DNA from 2 places in the Acetobacter oryzoeni genome. Region 2 is predicted to be linked to the other one. Evidence: riboswitches for the same ligand, from Rfam matches in the RefSeq annotation. Region 2 holds a riboswitch; the other holds the start of a gene.

Region 1 (7,446 bases), 880 kb from region 2:
GCAACTCTGTACGCCCGGCCATTAACCGCACAGCCAAATCTGCCGCCAGCAAAAGCGCAGCACCACCCAAAAAGGCTGGCACCATCAGCCGAGATGGCCGATGCCCCGCCAAAGGCCGCAGCAAATGCGGCACTACCAGCCCCACAAACCCGATAGCGCCAGAAACCGCAACGCAGGACCCCACAGCCAATGCGGTGCCCACAACCACGCGCATTTGCACGCCCCTTACACCCCCCAGCCGAAAGCCGAGGCTCTGGGCAACATCTTCCCCCATTGTAAGGGCATCCAGCGCGCGGGCACAGCCCATAAGCAGGGCGCAACCCGCCACCACACCGGGCAAGGCCAGCAGCACATCATTTAATGTGCGATCTGTTAAAGACCCCATAAGCCAATGCATAATTTCAAAAGTAGCATAGGGGCTGGGCACCAGGTTGAGCACCAGTGCCGTAAGGGCAGCCGTGAAGCTGCTAACGGCCGCACCGGCCAACAACAGCACCAATGCCCCGCCGCGCCCTACCAAGGCCACCAACAACATGGCTGTTACCAATGCACCGGCCAAGCCGCCCAACGGCAGCAATGCCGAGGCAATTTGAAAAAGCCCTGTATAAAACACGCACACAGCCCCAAGGGCCGCCCCGCCAGAAACACCTAAAAGGCCAGGATCTGCCAGCGGGTTGCGCAAATAACCTTGCAGCACCGCACCACTTAGCCCCAACGTGCCACCGACCATAAGGGCCAGCAACATGCGCGGCAGGCGCAACTGCCCCATAATGACCGCGCCTATGGAATGGGCACCGTTCCACCAATCTGCCAAAGCCGCAGGCACGTTAATGCTGCTTTCCCCCCACCATAGGGAGGCCACAGCCATAACAGCCACCAGCAACGCCAGCAGGGTGTTCAGCACAACAGGGCGCAGGGGCTTCATGGTTGGGTCTCCTTTACCGTGGGTTGTGCTATGGGGGGATGTGAAACATGCCTTGCAGCATCAGCCACAATACCATCCCGCGCATGGCGTAATGTGGCAACGGCATCCAGCGTTTGCGGCAACCCACAAAGCCACAGGCGGGCTGGCACATCCACAACATGCGGCGGCGCAAACATAGCCAGCATAACCGGGTTGGACAGCATGGCCTGCGCAAGGGAATGGCCGGGGCCGGAAGGGTCTCTCACCAATAAATCCGGGTGATACGCCAACAGCACCTCCAGCGGCACGCGCCCACCCAAGGGGGGTGTGCCTGCCGTGGTGGCGAAGTTGCGCAAACCGGCACGGGCCAGCACATCATCTGGCAGGCTATGGGCGTGCACCACAAAACCGTTGGCCTCATACACCACGGCTATGGGGTCTGACACCTGGCGGGTTGTGGCTATTTCTGCCAACCGGGCCTGAAACGCCGCCACAAGTTGCCGCCCGCGTTCTGGCTGCCCCACCGCATTGGCAACCTGCATGATCTGATCTGGAATATCCGCCAAGGAGGATGCAGGCGGCAACGTAAGCACCTTGGCCCCTACCTCCTTGGCGGCCCGCACAGCCAAGCGTGCCGTAAAGCGGCCTGCCAGCACCACATCGGGCTTGGCGGCCAGCACTGTTTCTGCGGTGGATTGCAACACCGGCACATCCTGCGCCTGCTGGCACAACACAGATTCCGTACAATCCCGCGCAAGGGTGGATACGCCTATAATATCCTTGTGATCTGCCAACATAAGGGCCAGTTGATCTGTGCACAGGTTGAGCGATGCCACACGCTCCGCCCATGCCGCACCGGGTGCAAACGCCGCAAGGGTAGCACCCCATGCACACACAACCACCCGGCGAAGGAAGACGGAAAGCTGCATCAGTAATTCAGCGTAAAGCCGCCATAGCCTGCGCGGCCAGGCTGAAGGTAGCCTATAGGGCTTTCATACTGGCGGTTGAGCAGGTTATCTGCCCGCGCAAATACGGTGACATAGCGGTTGATTTTATAACTGGCCGCCAGATCTATGGTGAAATATCCGTGGTCTTTGCCGCATGTGCTGCAATACTGGTACGTATCAGAAATAACCGGCGTATCGCGCGAACCGCTGACATACAGAATATTGCCCGAAAGCGAGAGCCCATCCACCGGCTGCCATGTGGTGTTGAAGTTGAACTTGTGCTGCGGGCGGCGCTGGAGGGCTTGGCCGGTAGAGGCATCTCGCGCGTGGGTCCATGTATAGTTCAGGTTGAAATCAAGCGTATCCAGCGCTTTCCAATCCAGATACGCTTCTACGCCATACATGCGGGCACGGGCCACGTTATTGTAGGAATAGGTGGAATAGTAATTTTCGTAGGAACTGACAGACTGAATAAGATTGCGCACATGGTTTTCATACCATGTGGCCCCAAAATGCAGTTTGTCATGCGCCAGCGTTTGTTCCACGCCCACATCATACCCTATCAGGCGTTCGGCCCGCAGGTTGGGGTTACCTTTTTCCGCATAGCTGGTGGAAATCTGGTTGGCAAAAAGCTGATACAATGAAGGGCCATGAAAGCCACTGCCCGCACTGGCCTTGATAACCGTGCCGCTGTGCGGAATATGAATGGCCGGAGCCACACGCCACGTCACGTAATTGCCGTAGCGGGAATTGGCATCATACCGGATATTGGCCGCGCCATATAAAATCTTGTTCCAGTTGCCCTGATACTGCCCATAGCCTGCTGTGGTATCCATGCCCGCGCTGGTGCTGAACGGTGTGGAAGATGCTGCACTGTTCCCTTGGCTGGAATTGAACGTATCATGAAAATGCTCTGCCCCCACAAGCAGAGATCCGTATTTGTCCAGATTAACAGTGCCGTGCCAATCTATTTTAATGCGGCTGGTGCGGTAATATGTGGGGTCATACTGCAAGGCATCACCTTCCAGCGTGGTGCCGGTTTCTGTCCAGCTTCTGCGGCCTGTCATATACCCCAGACCAATCACCTGATCGAACCTGCCCCCGAATGAGGATAAATGCGCCGTGCCCCGCACAATGTCCTGATTTTGCGTGGTGTGTTCACGCTCGCTCCCTACATCACCGTAATATCCTAGCCGACTGTAATATTCATCTTCCATATTATAGGCGCTGTAGGTGTGCAGGTTGCTCTGTATCAGCCGGGCCGTCAGCCCCAGATCAAAATTATGGGTGACATCATAGCCCAAGCGAATGTTGGCGGAGCGGTTATCGTTTCTGTCCCCCCGGTGGCGCTGTTCCTTGTCTGCGCCAAAATAGCGGCCGATATAGCGCGGGATTTCATGAAAACCATCCTGCCGGTAATGGGAAAGTTCAACATTGTAATGAAACTTTCCCTTACTGCCGCGCGCGCCTATAACCTGATTGAACGTGCCGTAAGATCCACCTTCCACCCGCACAAAAGGCGTAAACCTGCCCTGCCCCTGTGCTGTGGTAATATCAATAACCCCGGCCATGGCATCTGCCCCGTACAGGCCACTTTGTGGCCCGCGCAAAATTTCTATGCGGCCCATGCCATCGGTAACAAACTGCGCAGCATCAAACGCGCCGGAGGTGGAGCTGCCATCGTTAATATCCATGCCATCCAGCCGCACTTTCACCTCGTTGGCATTGTTGCCGCGCATGAAAATGGAGGTGGTGCCGCCAAAGCCACCCGAACGCACCACATTCAGCCCCGGTTGGCGGACCAGAATATCTGTAAGCGTGCGGCGCTGCTGGGTGAGGATCTGCTTTTCTGTCACAATCGTCATGGCCGTGCCAATTTCATCCGCCCGCATGGGGTGGCGTGCCGCACTTACCGTAACGTAATCCGGGTAAGCCTGCGCACTGCGGGCCTGCACAGCTTGCGCACCCTCCGCTGCATGAGAGATAGGCGCCTTTTGCGCCGGAGCGGTGGCGGCAGGTGTTACGGCCACTTTGGCAGCAACGGTGTTTTTACCCGTTGATGTAGCGGGGCTTGTGGCATCTGCCGCAATGGCGGCAGTGGTTTCTACCAGCAGCAGGGAAGAGCCGGTAAGCAAAAGGTTTTTTAGGCGCATGGGTTAAGGCAATCTCGCGGTTTAACAGCGTTGCCACGAGACTTGGCCCGGCTTTTTCCACCACAGGGCACAAACCACCCCATTGGCTGACCGCTTGCCCAGCCTGCCAGCACACCCCGGCTGACATGCCCCGTCTGCAACTGTGTGCTGATGGCAGGTCTCCTGGCTTGCGGTTTTTCGGTTGTGGCACCCCTTCCCGGAAAGGTTTGTTCCAGTGGGCCAGCGCTTTGCGCCGTGCGTGCACATCCATGCCGCTTACAGTTGCGGGGACAGCCCGGGAATATCGCAAAACCATTGCAGGCAATGGCGCGGGCACCCGGTTCCCTTTTCATTCCCCTTGGGGGAAACCATCATGCGGTGTGGTTTACAGGCTGGGGGTGGCTTGTCAACAAAAGCACGCCCCAACGCGGCGGCTGGCTTTAGGCTTCACGCGGGAGGCGTTGAGACTGGGAGCGGATAACCTGCTCCTCATAATCCAGTTCCTGCTGGAGCTTCCATTCTGTCTGGTCGTTAATCTCGCTGCGCGATGTCATATCCCGCATGGCCTGCCGTTCGGCCCGCAGCAGTTGCAGGCGCAGCGCCAGTTCCATACGCGCATGGCGCAGGGCGCGGCTGCGGTCTAGCGGTGTGATGCGCGGCGTTTCGTCCTCTTCTTCCAAACGGCTGTGATACAGCTGATACAGGCGGTCTATCACCTCCTGCCGCAGGGCTTCATCTGCATTCTGCCCCTCGGGCTTTGCCAGTGCTGTGCTGTTTGGGTTGGGCGCTGGCGGTTGCGCGCGCGCTTTTGTCAGCACCGCAAGGGCTGCGCGTATCAGCTTCTGGCGGGCCATGTTTTCTTCCTGCGCGTTCTTGTCCACCGTCTCCTGCGGCAAAAAGCGCAAACACAGCGGAATGAACACACTGGCTGCCAGCAGGGAAAGAACAATCACCCCGGTAGCGGCCACCACCACGGCATCGCGCATGGGAAAGGCATCTGTGCCATCCGTGCCTTCGGGCAGGGAAAGTACAGCCGCCAGCGTAACGGCCCCGCGCACGCCAGCAAATGTCAGCAACATGCTGCCTGCAAAACCTGTGGGTTCAAACGGCAGGCTGCCAATGCGCGCCACCACCCAACGGCCGAAAACGGATGTCCATACACCTGCAAAGCGCATGGCCAGCATAATGGCGTATATCTGCACCACAAACAGGCCAACCTGCCACAAGGCCACATCATATTTCCGGCCCAGCGCCACGCCATGTTGCAACAGTTCTGGCAACTGCATGCCCAGAAACAAAAAGATAAGCGCGTTAAAAACGTAGCTGACAATGTTCCAGACCGTTGTGGCCTGCAGGCGGGTAAAAGTGGCGGTGTCCTCTATCATGCCAGAAAGTTTGAGCACCATGCAGCCTGCCACGGCGGCCAGAATGCCCGAGCAGTCCACCGCTTCTGCCGCGGCGTACATTAAAAACGGCAAGAGCAGCACAAAGATGATCTGGGATTGCGGATCATCATACCCACGGCGCACCAGCACGCGGTTGAGCTTAACAGCCAGCCATGCCACCGCAGCGCCCACCAACAGGCCGCCCAGCGCCACCATTAGGAACGTGCCAAAAGCCTGCCTGTAAGAGAACTCACCCGTAAGGGCATCGGCCATGGCAAAGCGAAAGCACACAAGGCCGGAGGCATCATTAAACAGGGCCTCGCCCGATAAAATCTGCAACAGCCGGTTGGGCACCTTGCGCCCTTCAATAAGGCTGGAAACCGCAACCGTATCTGTGGGGGAAAGTGCAGCCGCCAGTGTAAAGCAGATGGGCAGGCCCAGCTCTGGCACAATCCAGTGGATAGCATAGCCACATACCAGCGTGCTGAGCACCACAAGCCCAAAGGCCAGAAACAGAATGGGGCCGCGCAGTTCTGCAAACTCACGCAATGGCATGCGAAATGAATCTGCAAACAGCAATGGCGGCAGAAACACAAACATGAACATATCTGGCTGCAAGCTGACATGCATGCCCGCCACCGCAGCAAACACACCCAGAATGATAAGGATAACCGGCTGCGGCACCTTCTGTTTAAACAGGGCAACAAGCAGGCTGCTGACTGCCGCCAGCAAAAGCAGCAGCAGAATGTTTTCTATGGTCAACATGGCCTGCGCTCTTTGGGCGTGTTTGGGTGTTTATGCAACGGACATTCTGCAGAAACACACCCGCTTTACGGCATGGCGGAAACAGGACGCAAAACCTGCTGGCGCACCAAATTTTCCAACCATGTGGCAAACACCTGCACCCGCATGGAAAGGTGCCGCCTGTGCGGATAAAGCAGCGCCATAGGCAGCGGTGCCGCACGCCACTGGGGCAGTATTTCCACCAACTGGCCTGTATGCAGGTAAGAGCGCACATCGTAAGCGGGTATCTGCATCACCCCCAGCCCGGCCAGTGTGCAGGCTATTAAAGCCTCTGCGCTGTTAACCGTTACGCGGCCCGGCACATCCAGCGTGTGGGTATGGCCGTGTTCCTCCCACTCCCATTGCTCTACCCGGCCATTCTGGGGGGAGGCATAACGCACAGCCTCGTGCCCTTTCAGCAAATCTGTCGGGCATTGGGGTGTGCCGCGCTGCTTAAGATATATGGGGCTGGCCACGTTTATAAGTTCAAGCTCCCCCATGCGGCGGGCAATCAGGCCGGAATCCTGCAAGGGCCCAACGCGTAGCACGCAATCCAACCCATCTTCCACCAAGTTCACGGCCCTGTCCGTTACCCCCAGTTCTACCGAAAGACCGGGATATGTTGCCAGAAAATCGGGCAAGGCCGGGGCTACAATCAGCCGCCCAATGCGGCCGGGCATATTAACACGCAGCACACCCTGCACAGCGCTTTCGCTCTGGCGGAACAGGTTTTCCGCTTCCTCCACATCCGCCACAAGGCGCAGGCAGTGTTCGTAAAAGGCTGCGCCATCTGGCGTGGGGGTAACTGTGCGTGTTGTGCGCGTAAGCAAACGTGCCCCCACGCGGCTTTCTAGCTGCTGCACGGCGGCGGATACGCTGGAACGCGGCATGCCCAAGGTTTCTGCCGCGTGGGTAAAACTGGCCGCCTCTACCACGCGGGCAAAAATACGAAAAAGATCTATCCTATCCATGCGCGTTAGCCTTTTGGGCTGCCACCTGCATTGTTCGGGAAATCTGGCAAGTGTTGTCAGAACAGGCAGCTTTATCCGCCTACTGTAGCTGATACGGTGGCAAGAGAAAACGGGAGCCACATCCATCGGCCCCCGATACATGCAAGGGAGCACCCAACATGGTAGACCACAGCATTAAAGGCAAAACCGTTCTGATAGCCGGTGGGGCCAAAAATCTGGGCGGGCTGATTGCGCGGGATCTGGCAGAGCATGGCGCAAAGGCCATTGCCATCCATTACCATAGCGCAGCCAGCAAGGCGGAAGCCGATGCCACTGTGGCCGCTG
Region 2 (7,446 bases):
CCTACCAGCAAATGCGCGCGATACAGGAGTATGATCGCTTTTATCTGGAGTTGCGCCTGAGCTATGGCAGGAGAATAAGAACGATAGACACCCCATGCAGGCAATGCTTTGGGTTGTGTTCCCTTATCTTCCTGCATACCCGCAAGAGCAGACATGAGCCCTAATGCCGCACAGATGTTATCTGGGCCACCTTGCTGGAAAAAACCATTTAAGCGCGCGTAATGTTCAGCAGAAACGGTGGAAAGTTCTGCCAGCCGCCTATCTCCTCCTATATGTCCTACTTGTTGCTGCGCATCAGAGCTATGGCTTTGCAAAATATCACCAGGTAGCAAAGTTAGCGGCACACCTGTTTCACGGCTCCATGCCGCCAACTCTTCTGCCCCATAGCGCCAGTAATCCAAACCACCCAGCAACCGCACGACAACACAGCGCGCTTTTTGCAATGTAGTTTCAATATACAGATCAATCGACATAGGGTGGCGTAACCGTGCAAGACTTGTAACCTGCAAGGTAGGACGCAACGCGCTTCCTTCAGTTTGTGCACGTAAGAGAGCTTCTGCATGGCGCAGGGCCAGAAGATCGCTTTCTGTAAAAGAAAGTACAATCAGATCAGCTGAAGGAAGGTTAAGATCTTCCGCCACTTCCTGTTCATCAAGCGTCCGGTTTTCCCGCACCAAGAGATGCATAAGCCCACTCCGTCCTTAATCAGGCCGTTACCAATGTACCGCCAAGCGCCTTGGCTATGGCCGGAGCCTCCAGCCCCTTTTGCCCGATCACGACAATGCGGCCTTCTCGTCCATCATTGGCAGCAAGAGGACGATCAAATTCGTGCCGAAAACGCGTTCCCACACCCTGCACTGCCAAACGCATGGCCTTACCTGCCACTGCGGCAAAACCTTTCATGCGCAGCACATCATAACGGCGTGCTGTATCCTGCAAGAGCGTTAAAAACTGCTCCACACTCTGTTGCTCAGGCACACGCACCACAAAACTTTCGAAGTCATCATGTTCGTGTTCGCCATCTTCTGCATCATGATGGGAAGGACGAGCGGCCAGATCAGCTTCTGCCGCAGCTCCGATACCAAGCAATATGGCCGGATCTACCTTGCCTTCCGTGGCACGTACAATCTGCACAGGGCGCGGTGCTGTGTGGCGGATTTCATCTTCAACACGTGCGAGTGCATCTGCATCAAGCAGGTCTGTCTTGTTCAACACCACAAGATCTGCAGCGTTGATCTGATCTTCAAAAACCTCTGCCAAAGGGTTGTCATGATCTAGGGATGGGTCTGCTGCACGCTGCTGGGCAATAGCTTCCGGGTCATCTGCAAAACGGCCAGCAGCTACTGCTGGTGCATCCACTACGGTTATCACCCCATCAACAGTCATGCGGTTGCGCACTGTTGGCCACCCAAAGGCCTTGAGCAATGGTTTAGGCAGCGCCAGACCTGATGTTTCAATCACCACATGTTCTGGCGGATCGGCCCGATCTAGCAGGGCTTCCATTGTTGGCAGAAAATCATCTGCTACCGTGCAGCACAGGCAGCCATTGGTCAGTTCGACAATATCATCTTCCTTGCAGCCTTCCACGCCGCACCCGCGCAGAATTTCTCCATCAATGCCAAGAGAACCAAATTCGTTCACCACCACGGCAATGCGGTGCCCTGCTGCACGCTGAAGAAGATTGCGCAAAAGGGTTGTTTTGCCTGCCCCTAAAAAACCAGTGATAATGGTTACAGGCACGCGAGATGCGAGTGTCATGAAGGCTCCTGTTCATCATAAAGTTGTGCGGGAACACGCCCCAGCACCATATTGGAAAGAGATGCCGGACGGCGCGAAGGCATGACCGTGCCCCGCGCGGATTTTGCATAGAGTTGGGCATACGTCAGAAGATCTTCTGCTTTTTCAGCGCCCAGATGCCCTAATAACCATGTCCAACGCTCTGGCATGGCAATGGCTGCAGTGCATCCGCGATCACAGGCAGCCAGACACTGCACCTGACGCAACAGAACCGGAGCTTCCTGCCCAGCAGCTTCTGCTTCCTGCACCAAGGTCTGCAAACGTGCATACAACTGGGCACCCGGCGGCTGATCCATAGCAGGCCCACCACGCCGACATGTGACACACACATGCAAAACAGGGCGATTCTGAGGTGATTTTTGAGAAGAATCGGACGCTTCGGCCATGCTGTATCCCTGAAATAACTACCATTCTAAAAGAACGGCTGCTTGAAAAGGGGTGCAGATACCCGGCGCCCCTGCCCAGAGATGACAGAAGAAATGCACCCTATGGTGCATCTATGCCTGCCGGGCACCCCGCCAGCAGCAACGCCAGAACTTAATAATTAAGGCCCGCCTATATGCTTACGCATAAGGCACCAATGGCAGGTTTCCTGGCTTGTACCCACATATGCTCTCCCTTACAGGCCAGAACATAAAACAGCGTTCCCTACCTTCCCAGCCTGTACGTAGGCCAGTGGCACATTGGGCCAGAAAGCCCATACGGAACACCATGGGTAACTTACAGTTGCGGGGGCAGCGACGGCCTTGCACCGTTCTTCCCTTTTCATCCCGTAAAGGACACCATTAGCCCGCGCACAATGCGCATAAGCGGCCTTTGCTTTCAACCCGCAGTTTTAGCCCTGCAACTTTAAAAGTCTGCTGATCTGAAACAGGATTGAGGCTTCACGCTAATGTTCCTGTGCTTTGCAGCCTTATTTCCATTATTGACGCGCAAAACAGCTATGTTATATTCGTATGAATATACTTTATATGTCAAATATTCTTTCGCTAACTAATGAGGATTCCATGACCTCCCCACGCGTTCTGCCCACACTGGATGAAACGCGTTTTTCAGACATGGCGCTTACCTTCCGCATTATGCGGTTAGCCACCGTCTGGCGCACGCAACTGGACCGGGCCTTACGCCCGCATGGCATGACATTGGCCAGCATGCGCCCGATGGCTTATTTGATGATGATGCCCGATGGCGCCACGCAAAGTGATCTTGCAGCCGCCATGAATGTGGATTGCTCGGCACTGGTGCGTATTCTTGATTTGCTAGAAAAACAAAAGCTGATTACTCGCCTGCAGGATACGCGGGACCGGCGTGCCAAAAAACTTGTGCTTACTTCTGCTGGGCAGGAAAGATGCACGCTGTTCCATACCATTGCAGCGCAACTTGAGCAGAACGTTCGCCAGAACCTTACAGAAGATCAGGTACGTAGCTTAATTCATGATCTGTCCTGCATGCTGGAAACGCATCATGAACGCTAGATCTGAGCACAGCAGTCATACGCTCTTTTCCCTTAACACTCTATTATCCCGCTGCTTACCGGCCTTTTTTTCTGATGAAGCCCAATGGAATGCTTTTAAAGCTACCGCAGGTTATTCTGCCCGCGTGTTTTTGTGCATTGGCATTGCCGTTTTTCTGGCATTTATGTTCCAGCTTCATTCCCCCCTCAGTGCAGCCACAACTGTTCTTATTGTGGCAAACCCAACTGTAGGGGCCATGGTTTCAAAAAGCGTATGGCGTGTTATCGGCACAGTTATTGGGGCTGTTATTAGCGTTGGCATTATGGCCGTATTTGTACAGTCTCCCGTTCTGTATTTTGCAGCGCTTTCTGTTTTTGTAGGTATAGCCTGCATGGTGGCCACGTTTCTGCGCTTCTTTCGTGCCTATGCTGCCGTGCTAACCGGTTATACAATTGTTATTATTGCTGCACCCGCTTTTGCAGACCCAGACAATATCTTTCTTTCTGCAATGGGGCGCTTATCTGCCGTGGTAACAGGCGTGGTGGTAACAGCCTGCGTATTTATGGTGACAAGCCCGCGCAAACCCAGCGCGGTGATGGAAAAGCTGGGAAACGCTTTTCGGGATACCATTCTCCATGCAAAAAACTTTCATGCACAGGAAGGTCTTTCCGCCACACCGGAAGAACATGCGGCAGAAGAAAACAACCCATCTGAAACCACAGATACCGCAACCACAGGCACAGCATTCCGCAGCCTGCCACAACCCCTTTATGATAGCCGCAGCCGCCTTCTGGCAGGTATGGCCGGTTTAACACCAGCCATAGAATTTGCTGCTGCAGATGACCCAGATATGCAGGCCCGTATTTCTAACCTGCGTCTGGCTCTCAACCGTTTAACCGGGCTGATTGTCAGCTATCATCCCTATTGGTTAAACCTCTCTTTGGTGGATGCACAATCATGCCCCGTGCATCAGCATGTTGCCGAAACATTAGAGCACATTCTGCATTTTACAGAGCAACCCGGTTGGCTGGAAAACCCCGCACCAGTTTCTACCTGCCTGCATGATTGCCTGAAAAATCTGGAACAACTTTCACGCAATAATCCGGCACCCGGCTTGCTGGCAACACTAGATAATACGCGTGATATTCTGGTACAGATAGATCTGGCCCTGTACGATTTGACGAGCTTGCGCCGCGATCGTGAATCCTCTTACACGCGCCAATATCTGGAATGGCCAGTTGCCTTGCGTAATGGTGTGCGCGGCATGTTTATTGCGCTTCTGGCTGGCATGTTATGGTATGTTTTCCACTGGAGCGCAGGCCCTATGCTGATCCTGTATGTGGTGGCAGCCTCCAGCCTGCTTTCAACGGCGCCCTCTGCCGGCAAAGCAAGCCCCATGATGGCAACTGGGACGATGTTGGCCGTGCCTATGGGATTTTTATGCCATTCCCTGTTTTTACCCCGCATAGATGGCTACCCGCTTTTATGGCTGACGCTCTGCCTGTTTCTGCTGCCCGGTGTATGGCTACAATTTCACCCACGCTACAGCATTGGTGCATTTGGATATGCGGTGTTTTTCACCATGCTGCTCTCTATCAACAACCCTATTGTTTATAATGACCTGGCACTTACCAATAACTGGATGACCATGGTGGCAGCCTGCGTGCTTCTGGTGCTGGTTTTTCGGGTTATTTTACCGCCAGATCATCGGCTGGATGCTGCACGGTTAGTTTCTTCCCTTACGCGTAGCCTGCAACAACTGGCTCTTTCCCATAGCCGCAAGCCGGTGCAATGGATTGCATGGGAGGGTCTTCAACTTCAGAAAATTACGCGGTTGATGATGCGTCTTTCCTTTATTCCTTCCGGTATAGACAGGCAGGGATATACAGATGCAGCCTTTGCAACACTTTCCCTAGGAAGGCTCATTTTACGCCTGCGTTGGAATGCAGAACACGTAAAACTCAACACACAGGCGCGCTCTGCTCTTGAAAATGCCTTAAAAGCCTTTGCCATGTTACGTCATACACCATTAGCTACTGCAGATGCTTTGGAACAGGCTGCCGCCATTATTCATGCCACAACCACAGAGCATGAAGGTGCCTCTCTTATGCGGGATAGAACCATATCCTGCCTTATGCAGGCTGCCGGTATTATCCGCGCCATACCAGGATTTTATGATAAATACGGCCCCATCCATCGCTCTGTAGATGAAGCTGGCGCAGATGCATCCGTTTCTACGCTGGCTTAGTGGTGTTGTTATGGAATGAAATAAAAAGTTTCCTAAAAGAAAAGCCATAATGATGAATTTAATTTTATCAGCCTGTTTCTATTTATAAAGAACTTCTGCCCTGCCAGTTGCTTAATGCTTAAGTCATCACTCATAAAAAGAAGTATCTGGCATGGCATACTCCGAAACATCGCCTCCGGTGACATACCGAAGAGCCAACCCAGCTCCATTAGGTTTAATGGGGTTTGGGCTCACAACCGTTCTTCTCAATTTACATAATGCAGATCTGGTGCCTATGGGGTCTGCTATTTTGGCCATGGGGCTTACATTTGGAGGTGTGGCCCAAATTCTGGCAGGGATGCTGGAGTATGGTAACGGCAATACTTTTGGCATGACAGCTTTTACGGCTTACGGTGCATTCTGGCTTTCATTCGTGGCACTTATTAGCTTGCCGCATACTGGCATTGTGGATGCCAGCAGCCCTAATCTTGTAGGTAGTTACCTGCTGGCGTGGGGATTGTTCACTTTTATCATGTTTATAGCCTCACTACGCGCCACACGGGCACATCAGGTTATTTTCCTGAGCCTGACTGTTCTATTCGCCTTACTGGCCACGGGTGATATGCTGGCTATGCCAGTTGTTACACAGTTTGCTGGATATGAAGGATTGTTCTGCGGTTTTTCCGCCATCTATCTGGCTGCTTCCGAAATACTGGAAGAAGCATTCGGATATGCAGTACTGCCGATTGGCAAACCGGCCCCGGCTTCCATATCTTTCCGAACCGCATCTGCGTAAATATCCCCAAAATATGTTGCCCCGCAGCACAAAATGCTCCGGGGCAATATGTTTGAGTTAGTTATCAAAGCAATTCTGCGCTTCGCGCTCATGCACGTCCGCCAAAGTTGAAGGTACCCACACAGGCTTGTTATCTTTATCAATCAAGCGTGCCCGAATACCCTCTACAAAATCAGGCCGGGCCACCATATGGCGCACCATATTTTCCTCAAGTGCGAAAGCGGCATGTAACGAGGAAGCTGCACGTGCCCGGTGCCACCCACACCATGCCACCTGCACAGAAAACGGACAGGCACGAGATAGAGATTCCAGATCTTCCTGCGCCTCTTCTGACCCTTCCGCTTTCAGTTTTTCAATAACCTGCAAAATATCTGGTGCATCGTAACACGCATCTAGATTTTGCACGTCCAAACTTTCTGGCCGAGAATGCAGGCGTGCAAATACATGCTCCGCACTCTCAATACTCAGAGATTCTCTTAAATCTGTAAGCGAGTCCGATGACACGAGAACATCTGCAAACCCCATGGCTACGGCCTCTGCGCCATTCATGCGGCCACCGGTTACAGCTCGCCGCAACCCAGAAAAACCAGGTGCACGCGCCAGTAACCAGCTACCGCCAGCATCTGGGGCCAGACCTATAGCCGTTTCAGGCATAGCCAGCACGGATCTTTCCGTAACCACCCGATACCGCACATGTCCACCCAAGCCGATACCCCCTCCCATGGCCACGCCATCCAGAAAGGAAACGATGGGTTTTTGATAATCTGCCAGCAACAGCATGACGTTATAGACACGCTTCATCAGCTCATATGCAGCCAATGCTCCGTGTGCCTTCAAGCAATCATGAATGGCGCGTAAATCTCCTCCAGCGCAAAAAGCGCGCGCACTGCTGCTTTCCAGCAGAATAGTGTGGATGGACGGATCATTCCGCCATGCCTGCAAAGCATCTCTTATGCCGCTGGCCATGCTGATATCCACAGCATTCAAACGTTTGGGGCGGTCTAGAATAATACGCCCCAAATGCCCTTCCTGCTGCATTCTTACGCCAGATACGTCGGAAAGAGTTTGCTCTCTCATTGCTTTCCTCTTTATTTCATGCACAAACACGCACAGACCGTTTTTGATTGATTTAAGGAGAGCAGATGTTGGCTCCGGAGACCAGCGCCTACCGC

Evidence for each region. A riboswitch is a leader RNA that binds a small molecule or an ion and turns the genes downstream of it on or off. The one in region 2 is predicted to bind cobalamin.
Region 1: linked by a shared signal. The riboswitch ahead of EOV40_RS02135 (TonB-dependent receptor plug domain-containing protein) and the one ahead of EOV40_RS10690 (DUF1636 family protein) in region 2 are both predicted to bind cobalamin.

The regions. Positions count from the first base shown of each region.
Region 1 covers NZ_CP042808.1:433,952-441,397, reverse strand. Annotated here, with positions in the region: gene EOV40_RS02145 (FecCD family ABC transporter permease) at 1-925, opposite strand, end outside; gene EOV40_RS02140 (ABC transporter substrate-binding protein) at 922-1,833, opposite strand; gene EOV40_RS02135 (TonB-dependent receptor plug domain-containing protein) at 1,833-4,004, opposite strand; cobalamin riboswitch at 4,140-4,371, opposite strand; gene EOV40_RS02130 (Na+/H+ antiporter) at 4,424-6,133, opposite strand; gene EOV40_RS02125 (LysR family transcriptional regulator) at 6,199-7,122, opposite strand; gene EOV40_RS02120 (SDR family oxidoreductase) at 7,281-7,446, shown strand, end outside.
Region 2 covers NZ_CP042808.1:2,299,925-2,307,370, forward strand. Annotated here, with positions in the region: gene cobN (cobaltochelatase subunit CobN) at 1-686, opposite strand, end outside; gene cobW (cobalamin biosynthesis protein CobW) at 706-1,758, opposite strand; gene EOV40_RS10690 (DUF1636 family protein) at 1,755-2,183, opposite strand; cobalamin riboswitch at 2,363-2,599, opposite strand; gene EOV40_RS10695 (MarR family winged helix-turn-helix transcriptional regulator) at 2,754-3,272, shown strand; gene EOV40_RS10700 (FUSC family protein) at 3,262-5,499, shown strand; gene EOV40_RS10705 (acetate uptake transporter) at 5,651-6,274, shown strand; gene EOV40_RS10710 (enoyl-CoA hydratase/isomerase family protein) at 6,332-7,351, opposite strand; gene EOV40_RS10715 (flavin reductase) at 7,417-7,446, shown strand, end outside.